Regions from separate parts of the Paracoccus zhejiangensis genome, predicted to be linked through region 1. Evidence: riboswitches for the same ligand, from Rfam matches in the RefSeq annotation. Region 1 holds a riboswitch; the other holds the start of a gene.
What was found. Region 1 has a riboswitch for cobalamin ahead of CX676_RS07130 (TonB-dependent receptor plug domain-containing protein). Riboswitches for the same ligand answer to the same signal wherever they lie in the genome.
Positions count from the first base shown of each region.

Region 2: it holds a riboswitch for cobalamin, as region 1 does, so the genes downstream of both, CX676_RS20010 (energy-coupling factor ABC transporter permease) here and CX676_RS07130 (TonB-dependent receptor plug domain-containing protein) in region 1, are expected to answer to the same signal.

Region 1 covers NZ_CP025430.1:1,442,796-1,448,445, forward strand. Annotated here, with positions in the region: gene lepA (translation elongation factor 4) at 1-106, opposite strand, end outside; gene CX676_RS07100 (hypothetical protein) at 207-632, shown strand; gene CX676_RS07105 (DMT family transporter) at 629-1,513, opposite strand; gene CX676_RS07110 (HAD family hydrolase) at 1,510-2,196, opposite strand; gene CX676_RS07115 (heavy-metal-associated domain-containing protein) at 2,248-2,433, shown strand; gene CX676_RS07120 (hypothetical protein) at 2,619-2,921, shown strand; gene CX676_RS07125 (NAD-dependent deacylase) at 2,929-3,612, shown strand; cobalamin riboswitch at 3,639-3,829, shown strand; gene CX676_RS07130 (TonB-dependent receptor plug domain-containing protein) at 3,961-5,650, shown strand, end outside.
Region 2 covers NZ_CP025431.1:147,961-153,610, reverse strand. Annotated here, with positions in the region: gene CX676_RS20020 (ExeM/NucH family extracellular endonuclease) at 1-585, opposite strand, end outside; gene cobF (precorrin-6A synthase (deacetylating)) at 672-1,430, opposite strand; gene CX676_RS20010 (energy-coupling factor ABC transporter permease) at 1,504-2,175, opposite strand; cobalamin riboswitch at 2,210-2,426, opposite strand; gene CX676_RS20005 (cobyrinate a,c-diamide synthase) at 2,468-3,805, opposite strand; gene cobM (precorrin-4 C(11)-methyltransferase) at 3,802-4,581, opposite strand; gene CX676_RS19995 (cobalamin biosynthesis protein) at 4,578-4,958, opposite strand; gene cbiE (precorrin-6y C5,15-methyltransferase (decarboxylating) subunit CbiE) at 4,940-5,650, opposite strand, start outside.

The sequences.
Region 1 (5,650 bases):
CGGCGACAGTCCCCGTCATCTGGATCAGCCTATCGGCCAAGGTGGATTTGCCGTGGTCGATATGGGCCACGATCGAGAAATTGCGGATGAGATCAAGGTCGGTCATGGCCGGGCTATACAGGGGCGCAAGAGCCGCGGAAAGAGGGTTTCGAGCGGCAGCGGACCCGGCACTGGACAGGCCCGGCGCAGGGGCGCAGGATCGGGGAATGGCGAGTCTGTGGCAAACGGGGGTGACGGCGCTGGCGCTCGGTGCGGGCCTGGCGGCTGCGGCCTTGGCGGTCGAGCCCGACCCGTTCGGCCCGCTGGCCCCGTTCCGGCCCGGCGAGGCGCTGGCCGACCGCGCCGCCACCTGCGCCACCCTGCCTGACTGGGTCGGCTACGCGCCCGAGACCGGGGAGCGGATCAGCCTGACGGTGCGCGGAAGGCTGAGCGCGGTCGAAAGCGACGGGGTGCTGGCCTACCTGGTGCTGTGTGAGGCAGCAGAAGTGCAGGTGCTCTGCGTCACCTACGAGACCGGCGATTTTGAGCCGGGCGACGGAGCGGTCTTGGCCGGCGGCTTCATCCGGGCCGAGGGGCGGCGGGTGATGCTGGACCCCTGCCTTGCCAGCGATCCGCGTGCATCAGCCGACTAGGCCCGCCGCGCCGCCCGCCGGCGCAGCTGCGCCTCGCGCCACATCGCATAGACGCCCGACAGCACGATCACCCCGGCCCCGGCGAGGGTCCAAAGATCGGGGCGCTCGCGCAGCACAAGCACGGCGAGGATCAGCGCAAAGACCAGCCGCGTATAGCGGAAGGGCGCGATCAGCGACAGATCGGCCAGCCGCACCGACACGACCATGGCCTGATAGCCCGCCAGCCCGACGAAGACGCAGGCCAGAAGCAGCAGCCACTGGTTCAGGTCCAGCATCCGCAGCCCCTGCCCCTCAACCGCCATCAGCACCAGCCCCGACAGGGCGATGGCGGTGAAGGCGGTGATGGTCAGAAGGCCCGATCCGACATCGACCGGCACCCGCCGCGTGGTCAGGTCGCGCATCGCCGCGAAGAAGACCGAGGCGAGCGCCAGCAGGGCCGCGGGGTGAAAGGCCTCGGTCCCCGGCCGCATGATCATCAACACGCCCAGAAAGCCAAGTGCCACCGACAGCCAGCGCCGCCAGCCGACATGCTCGCCCAGGATCAGCGCCCCGCCCATGGTCATGGCCAGCGGCAGCGCCTGGGTGATGGCCGAGACCGAGGCCAGATCGCCTAGCGCCAGCGCCGCCACAAAGGTCAGCGCCGTCAGCCCCTCGCCCAGACTGCGCAGCAGCACCACAGGTCGCCGCGCGCCCTGCCAGCCAGTCGGCTGACCGCGCAACCGGATCAGAAGCGCGAACAGCACCGCCCCCAGCGCGCCATGCAGGAACAGCACCTCGCCGATGCTCAGCCGCACGGCCAACAGCTTCAGCAGCAGGTCCTCGATGGCGAAGAAGGCCATGCCCAAGACCATCAGCCCCGCCGCGCGGGCATTGCCGGTCATGGGGTCAGCTTCGCGACAAGGGCCGGCAGGTCGGCGATGCGCTCCAGCCGGTGAAAGCGCGGATGATCGGGGTCATCGCCCTGCTCGTGCAGCCAGGTCAGATCATGCGGGATCAGCACCGCATTGCCGCCGGCCTGAAGCACCGGCAGGACGTCCGAATTCATCGAATTGCCGGCCATCAGAAAACGGTCCGGGGTGATGCCGTGGCGGGCAAAGACGGCGGCATAGGCATCGGGCGTCTTGTGCTGGACGATCTCGATGGCGTCGAACCGCTCGGCCAGACCCGACAGCGCGATCTTGCGCTCCTGATCCAGCACGTCACCCTTGGTGATGAGGATGCGGCGGCGGTCCGACAGCGCCTCGACCGCCCCCGCCGCGCCCTCCAGCAGATGCACCGGATGGGCGAGCATCTCCTGCCCCATTGCCAGAATTTCCGCCACCGCCTCGCCCGGCAGGCGGTTCTCGGTCAGCTCCAGCGCGGTCTGCACCATCGACAGCATGAAGCCCTTGATGCCGTAACCGTAACGCGCCAGATTGCGGCATTCGGTGTCGAAGAGATGCGCGGCAATGCGCTCGGGTGGCGCATGGCCCTCGAGCAGGCGGGCGAAGCCAGCCTGGGTGCTGCGGAAAAACGTCTCGTTTTCCCAAAGCGTGTCATCTGCGTCGAAACCGATCCATTCCATGCCCGCGGGTGTGGCCGGCCCGTGCGGGGCCGTCAAGCGAAAGGATATCCGATGGAGTTCACCGTTTCCGACATGACCTGCGGCCATTGCAAGGCGGCGATCGAGGAAGCTGTCACCGAGGCCGGCGGCACGGCGCAGATCGACCTTGAGACGAAGCGCGTCCGGGTCGAGGGAATCAACGCGACCGAGGCCGAGGCGGCGATCCGCGGCGCCGGCTATTCGCCCGAGCCGGCCTGATCCGCGCGGGGCCGCGACGCCACAAGATATTGATGTTGCGGGCGGCCCGCCCCTGACCAATGGGTTATACCCAAGAGATTGAGCGACGCCCCGGAATTTGCTATATCTGGGGGCATGACGGTGCCAAAGGAGACGGGCGACAAGCCCGCGGCATCCGATGACGAGGAACCGAGGAGACAGTCCCAATGCTCAACCGCATCATCATTGCGGCCGCCGCCGTCGTGCTGACCACCCCTTTGGCCATGGCCGGCCCGATCGACAGCGCCTGCGTGCGCTCGGACCGCGCGCGTGGCAATGCGCCGCTCTGCGGCTGCATCCAGCAGGTGGCGAACCAGACGCTGTCGCGGTCCGACCAGCGCCGTGCCGCCGGCTTCTTCCGCGAGCCGCACAAGGCGCAAGAGGTCCGCATGTCGAAAAGCGACGCCGACAACGCCTTCTGGTCGCGCTACAAGCGCTTTGCCAGCAGTGCCGAGGCCTATTGCCGCTGAGCCGGCGTTGCGCATCGCCGTTCTGACCGGGGCGGGCATTTCCGCCGAAAGCGGGCTTGCGACCTTTCGCGCCGCCGATGGCTTGTGGGAAAACCACCGGGTCGAGGACGTGGCGACGCCCGAGGCCTTCGAACGCGACCCCGACCTGGTCCACCGCTTCTACAACCAGCGCCGCGCCCGGCTGGCCGAGGTTCAGCCGAACCCGGCCCATCGCGCGCTGGCCGATCTGGCGCAGTCGCATGACCTGACGCTGATCACCCAGAATGTCGACAACCTGCACGAGCGCGGCGGCAGCGCGGATGTCATCCACATGCATGGCGAGTTGACCCGCGCCCTCTGCGCCGCCTGCGGCCATCGCTGGCCGGCGCCTTTGGTCATGCAGCCCGCCGATCCCTGCCCCTCCTGCGGCGCCGCCGCCACCCGCCCCGATATCGTCTGGTTCGGCGAGATGCCCTATCACATGGAGCGGATCTGGCAGGCGCTGGAGGAAGCCGATCTTTTCGCCGCCATCGGCACCTCGGGCAATGTCTATCCCGCCGCCGGCTTTGCCCAGCACGCCGCCCGCCGGGGCATCCCCTGCGTGGAACTGAACCTCGCCGCCAGCGCCAATGCCCGCGATTTTGCCAAGCGCATCATCGGCCCGGCCAGCGAGACGGTGCCGAACTGGGTGGCCGGGCTCGGCCGCCGATAGTTCTTGCCCCGTTTCGCGGCTTCGGTTAATCCCCGCCCTGCCTCGGTTCCGGGAGTGATCCCGGTGAAAAGGGAACGCGGTGCAATTCCGCGGCTGCCCCCGCAACTGTCAGCGGCGAGCGAGGCCGGACATGTCACTGTTCGCGGTTGCGGATGGGAAGACCCGGCCAAGCCCCGACCCGCGAAGCCAGGAGACCTGCCAAGGCCATCACCCTGACCACATGCGGGGCGCATGTGCGAAACGGTTTGTCCGTCGCGGTGGTTCATTGACCCGTCCGGCCGGAAACGCCTTCCCACCGGATCACCCATCCCCGCCCGCAACGACCGGGCGCCCTGAAGGACCGAACCGATGCAACTCCGCCATCTTTTGGCCGCCTCGACCGCGCTGACCGCCCTTGCCGGCCTCGCCGCCGCGCAGGGGGCCGCGCTGCCGCCGGCCGATTACGTGCTGCCCGAGATCACGCTCTACGCCTATCAGACCGAGGCCGAACTGGGCCGCACCGGCGCCACGGTCGAGGTCGTGACGCAGGAGGAACTTCAGCGCGACGGCACCCTGCGCCTGACCGACTACCTGGCCACCCTGCCCGGCATCTCGGCCACCGCCAATGGCGGCTTCGGTACCCAGTCGACCCTGCGTATCCGTGGCCTTGCCGGGCAATATGTGAAGGTGCTGGTCGACGGGATCGACGTGTCGGACCCCTCCTCGACCCAGATCCGCTTTGATCCCGGCGCGATGATGACCGGTGACATCGCCCGGATCGAGGTGTTGAAGGGCGCGCAATCGGCGCTTTACGGCTCCGAGGCCATCGGCGGGGTCATCGCCATCAGCACGCTGGATGCAACCGAACCCGGCACCCGCCAGCGCGCGACTCTGGAATATGGCAGCTACAACACCAAGCGGGCGGCCTATAGCATCACCACTTCCGGCGAGCGTCATGCGCTGGCCTTCACGGTTCAGCATCTCGACACTGATGGCTTCTCGGTCGCGGACGAGGCCGATGGCAACCGCGAGGACGATGGCGCCCGCGCCACCCGCGCCACGCTGTCGGGCCGCTATGATGTCAACGACGCCCTGACCATCGGCGCCGCCGGCTTCTGGCAGAAGACCGAGGCCGAGACCGATGGCGATTTCCCGGTGCTGGAAGATGGCGCCGATGCCAGCAACGGCATCCTGCGCGGTGGCCGGATCTATGCCGATTACGACGCCGGCGGCATCCGCCACGGGCTGGCCCTGCAGCGCAGCGAGACCTCGCGGCAGGAAACCTATGACGGCTTCACCTATCCCTTCGAGGGCGAGCGGACCGAGCTGGAATACAAGGGCTCGGTCGATCTGAACCCGCAGGTGGTGCTGGCCTGGGGCGCGGCCCATAGCCGCGAGGAGTTCCAGGGCGACAGCACCGATGCCGGTTACATCACCAATTCGGCCTTTGCCGAGGCGCGCTATACGCCCAACGACCGGCTGGATCTGGCCCTGTCGCTGCGCCACGACCACAATTCGCAATTCGGCAGCGAGGCCACGGGCCGGCTGGCGCTGGCCTGGCGCCCAGATGACAACTGGACGCTCCGCGCCAATTGGGGCACCGGCTATCGCGCCCCCTCGCCCTACGAGCTTTACAGCTTCTGGGCCGGCACGCCCGACCTGACGCCGGAAACCGCCAAGGGTGGCGAGATCGGCGTCGAGCGCAGCTTTGCCAATGGCGCGACCCTGCGCGCAACCGCCTTCCACTCGGTCGTGACCGATCTGATCGACTATTCCTATGCGACCTTCCACTACGAACAGATCCCCGGCGACACGCGCAGTCAGGGGATCGAGCTGTCGGGTGAAACGCCGCTGAACGACCGGCTGCGGCTCAGCGGCAACTTCACCTATACCGATACCGAGCGCCCCGACGGCCAACAGTTGGAACGGGTGCCCGAGCGGGTGCTGAACCTGCGGCTCGACGGCGACATCTCGGACCGCTCGCGCTTCGGGCTGGGGCTGACCCATGCCTCGGGCTTGGTCGATCGCGGGGCGGAAATGCCCAGCTATACGCTGGTCG
Region 2 (5,650 bases), on a different replicon from region 1:
GGTCGCCGTCTCGCCCTCGGCCAGATGGTCGAAGCGGTCGCCCGGATCATAACTGATCTGGCCGCCCTCCAGCGTCACCACCGCACCCGAGGCCGCAGCCGAAACCCCGGTAATGGTCAGCGCGTCACCGTCATACTCGCGGTCATTGGCCAGAAGATCGGCGGTGTCGATCAGGGTAACCCCGTCCTCGCCCGCCGCCACCGCATCATCCCCGGCCAGCACGGCATTGTTCCGGCCATCCAGATGCAGCGTGTAATCATCGCCCTCGAAATAGAGCGCCTCGACCGATTGCAGCCAGTCGCGGCCCTCGTTGCCCGACAGCGCCTCGACCCGGACAATGCCGCCAAGTCGGCTGATCGCATAGTCATCGACCCCGCCGGCATAGACGGCGGTATCATTGCCACGCCCGCCAAGGATGCGGTCATCGCCGCCGCCGCCGCGGATGGTGTCATCGCCGCCCAGCCCAAGGATCATGTCCTTGCCCGCGCCACCCTCCAGCAGATTGCCCCGCTGGTTGCCGAGGATCAGCGACGGCCCTCCCCGGTCAGCTGCTGCATTGCCCTTGTGCGCGCGGTTCGAGGCCATGACGATTCTCCCGTTCTCGTGACATTGACCCCTTTGACCCTAGTCAGGTGACAAAGCTGTGACCAGCCTTGCATTCTCTGCAGGTCTCAGCCGCGCCGGATCAGGTAGATGTCCATGATCCAGCCATGCCGCGCCCGCGCCTCGGACCGCGTGGCGATGATCTGTGGCGCAACCTCAGAGAGCGGACCGGCGATCAGCAGTTGCTCGGCCATGCCGACATAGGCGCCCCACCAGATGGTCAGGCCCGCCGGGTCAAGGGCCTCGAAGGCCCCGCCGGCATCCAGCATGACAACGATGGTCGATGCCCCCTCGGGCCAGCCACCCGCGCGCAATTGCCGGCCGGTGGTGATGGTGACGGGCGCGCCGAGATCGTTCAGCGGGATGGCATGGGCGGCGCAAAGCGCCTGAATGGCGGTGATGCCGGGGATGACGCGCAAGGTCAGCGGCAGGCGGCGGCCCACCCGCTCGGCAATGCGCAGGGTGCTGTCGTAAAGCGAGGGATCGCCCCAGACCAGCAGGGCAACGCGCGGCCCGCCGCCGGCGTCAAGATGGGCGCGGATGCGATCCTCCCAGATGGCGGCAATGGCGTCATGCCAGTCCTGCACCCGCGCGAGATAGTCGGGCGTCGCCGGATCGCGGACGGGCAGGTCAAAGGTCTCGACCCGCGTTGCCGGATCGGTCAGCGCCTCGCGGCAGATCGCCAGCCTGAGACCGGCCAGATCGGACTTGTCCTCGCCCTTCAAGGGCACAAGGATCAGGTCGGAGGCGTTCATCGCCTTCGCCGCCTCGGCAGTCAGGTGGTCGGGATTGCCGGTGCCGATGCCGATGAGAATAAGCTCGATCATGGGGTGCCTGCGCGTCATGAGAAAGGGGCGCGGTCCCGCAGGTCCGCGCCCCTGATCTGATTGGCCTGTCGGATCAGGCCGAAGCAAGCAGCCGCGGCGTGACCAGCGAGGCGGGCATCCGCCCGGCCAGCGCCTTGGCACCGGCGAGGATCGCCAGATCGACCAGCGGCTCGATCAGCACGACGGTGATATAGGCCGCGCCGAACATCCCTATCCCGGCCAGCGCCGAGGCACCCTGACCGTAGAAGGCCCAGAAGGCGACCCAGGCCACCACGCCGCCCTGGTAGGCGAAGGAGAGTTTCAGCACATCGGCATAGCGCAGATCGACATAGGCCGTGCCCGCCGGGATGATCCGCTGCGCGAGAACGGCGACGGCGAAGAGCGGGACCAGGAGCGTGGTGACGTTCATGCCGTATTGCGGCAGGTCGAAGGGTGCAAAGAATAGGCCCTGCAGCAAGAGGCCCATGGCCAGACCCAGTGCAGCCGGACCGGCGCCGAGGATCAGGAACAGGGTCGAGCCGAGAATCAGGTGCACCTCGCTGACCCCCACCGGGTAATGCGGCAGCACCTGGAAGAAGCCGAAGGTGGCGACCGTGGCGATCACGCTGCGCAGCGCCACCGAAGCGAGGCCGCTCTGCCGGGTCGACTGCCCCAGCATGAACAGCCCGGTCGCCGCGGCGCCGGCTGCGGTGGCATAGCTGAGGACGATCTTGGCACCGTCAACGATGCCGGGTTCGATATGCATGTCTGTCTCCTTGCCGTCACACCCGACGACCGATGGGTTTCATTGCGTCGAGGCCGGTCTCCTGGCTCGCGGATCATGGCGACCACCCGCCTTCCCGGCCCAAAGGGGGCCAGTGGCAATCGGATGGCCGCTCTCCGCTTACAGTCGCGGGGGCGGCTGGGGCACAGGCGTCACTTGCAGGGACGCCCTTCCCCATTCCCGTTTCAGCCCCGTTCCTTGCGGTCCGGGACACCTCGTCCGATCTTTCTGCGCCGGGGCGGGACGCGGGTCAAGCCGGATTCCCGGTTCCCTGTCAGGCGATTGCACTGGCTGGCGCGATCAGGTGGAAGAACGTGCCGCTGACCCGACCGCCGCCGGCGCTGTCGCGGAACGACCCGGTCTCGGGCACCAGATCGCCATTGGCATCACGCACCTCGGCCAGCGGCGCGTCGGGCTGGTCGAGGATGGTGGCATAGTGGAATTCATGACCGCGCAGGCCAGCGGCGTCCGCGAGGCCCGGCAAGGGCCGCGCCGCCCGCGCGGCAAGGCGATAGCCCAGATGCATCCGGCGCTTGGCATAGCTGGTCTCCAGCCCCAACAGCCCGGCCATCCGGTGCCGCGTGCCATCCGCCGCCACCAGCCCGGCCCCCAGCGCCATATAGCCGCCGCATTCGCCATGAACGGGGCGGGTCTCGGCAAAGCGGGTCAGCCCGGCGCGAAAGGTTTCCGCCGCCGCCAGCCGCCCGGCATGAAGCTCGGGATAGCCGCCGGGCAGCCAGCAGACCGTGGCCGAGGCGTCGGGCGCCTCGTCCGCCAAGGGCGAGAAGGGCAGGATCGTCGCCCCGCCGGCCCGCCAGTCGGCCAACAGATGCGGGTAGATGAACGAGAACGCCTGATCCCGCGCCAGCGCGATCCGCTCGCCCGGTGGCGGGACGGGGGCGGCATCCGCGCCGGCGAACGCGCCGCGCACCGCCAGCGCCCGGATCGCCTCGAGGTCGCAATGCTGGGCGATGAAGCCCGCCAGATCCTCAAGGATGGCAGTCAGACGCGGCAATTCCTCGGCCTGAACCAGCCCCAGATGCCGCTCGGGCAGTTCCACATCGGGCCGGCGCGGCAGCGCGCCCAGAACCGTCAACCCGGCCTCGGCCATGCCGGCGCGGGTCAGCGCCTCGTGCCGGGGCGAGGCGACGCGGTTCAGGATCACGCCGCCGATCCGCACATCCTTGCGAAAGCGCGCGAAACCCGCCGCCGCCGCTGCCGCCGATTGCGCCTGGCCCGAGACGTCGAGGACCAGAATGACCGGCCAGCCGCTCAAAGCCGCCAGATCGGAACTGGCACCGCTGCCGGTCTCGCCCGGTTTCGCCACCCCGTCGAAAAGGCCCATCGAGCCTTCGGCCAGCACCAGGTCGGCCCCCTCGGCCCCGCGCGCCAGCATGGCGATGCGACCGGGCGACATGGCCCAGCTGTCGAGGTTCATCGAGGGCTGGCCCGCCGCCACGGCGTGAAAGGCCGGGTCGATGTAATCCGGCCCGCTCTTGAACGGATGCACGCTCAGGCCCTGCGCCCGAAAGGCGGCCAGAAGCCCAAGCGCCACGGTGGTCTTGCCGGTACCCGAAGCCGGGGCGGCGATCATCAGGCCGGGCGCGGTCATGGCGCCTCCGGGAAGCGCGGGTTGGTGCCGACAGGGCGGTAACGGCGGTCATAATCGCCGGCATAAAGGCGGCTTTCGTCGAAATCCTCGGCCCCGAGCGCCGGGCCGACGAGGATCAGCGCGGTCCGCTCGCCCTCGCCAATGGCAGGATCCAGCGTCGCCAGCGTGGCGCGGTAGAGGCGCTGGTCGGGCCAGCTGGCGCGGAACACCACGGCGACCGGGCAGTCCTGGCCGTAATGCGGCACCAGCCGTTCCTGCACCTCGGAGAGCACATGCACCGACAGGTGAATGGCCAAAGTCGCCCCGGTGCGGGCAAAGTTCTCCAGCGTCTCGCCCTCGGGCATGGCCGAAGCGCGGCCCGAGGTGCGGGTCAGGACCAGCGATTGCGCCACGCCGGGCAGGGTCAGCTCCGCCCCGAGTGCCGCGGCGGCGGCGGCAAAGGCGGGAACGCCGGGGGTCACGTCATAGGGGATGTTCAGCGCGCGCAGCCGGCGCAATTGTTCGCCCATGGCCGACCAGATCGACAGGTCGCCCGAATGCAACCGCGCCACATCCTGCCCCGCCGCATGGGCCGCGGCGATTTCGTCGATGATGGCATCGAGACTGAGGGATGCAGTGTTCACGATCTTTGCCCCGGGCGGGCAATGGGACAAAAGCGCCTCGGGCACCAGCGAACCGGCATAGAGGCAGACCGGGCAAGACGCGATCAGGTCGCGCCCGCGCAGGGTGATGAGGTCGGCCGCCCCCGGCCCCGCGCCGATGAAATGAACGGTCATGGGTCGGTTCCTTCTGCAAGCGCCAGCGTGGCGAGGCCACCCGGCGCGATCTCACGGGGCCGGATCAGCCTTGCGCCCGGCCCGCAAGCCGCAAGCGCCGAGGCTTCGGCCACCGAGCCGGTGCCGTAGCGGTCGGGTTGATTAGGGGTCGTTGTCGCGCAGTTCTGGAGGCGCAGCGCCGCCAGCGGCACGGCGATCAGCGGCAGGTCGAGTTCATCGGCCAGCGCCCGCAAGGCGGGATGATCTGCCTTGTCCTCCGGCGTGGCGAGCGCCGAAAGCCGCACCCCGCCCATCAGTGCGAGGCCGGCGCGCAGGGCGTCCAGCGTGGCCGCAGCCCGCAGCCCGATCCCGGCGACGATCACAGGACCACGCTCCATTGCACCAGCGGGCGCGCGGGGGTCCAGCCGCGCATTCCGCCCAAGGGGGTCGCGCGGGCCAGCTCGATCCGCATCAGCACGCCGCCGCGCCGGGTCTGCGCGTCCAGCACCAGCGCCTCGGTCTCCAGCGTCACCGCGTTCATCACCAGCCTTGTGCCGGTGGGTAATGTGTCGAACAGCGTCTGAACCAGCGCGGCATCCGCGCCGCCGCCGATGAAGACGGCATCGGGGCGGGTGGTTTTCAGGGCATCCGGCAGCGCGCCACCCTCGATCCGCGCGGTCAGCACCTGCATCCGGTCCTGCAACCCAAAGCGGTCGATGTTCTGCGCGATGGTCCGGGCGCGGTCCACCCGCGCCTCGACCGCCATGGCCCGGCCGCCCTGCAGGCACCATTCGACCGAGATCGACCCTGACCCCGCGCCGAGATCCCAGAGCAGCGCGCCCTTGCGCGGCGCCAGCGCGCAGAGGGTCAGCGCGCGGACCGGCTGCTTGGTGATCTGCCCGTCATGGGCAAAGCGCGCGTCGGGCAGGCCGGGGGTCAGCGGCAGCCCCGCCGGCGTGGCGATGTCGATGGCGGCAATCACCGGAGCCTCGATCCCGGACAGGTCGAACCCGCCTGCCGTGGTGCTGCGGATGCGCTCGCCCGGACCGCCGAGCCGTTCCAACACCCAGAGCCGCGCATCGCCAGCACC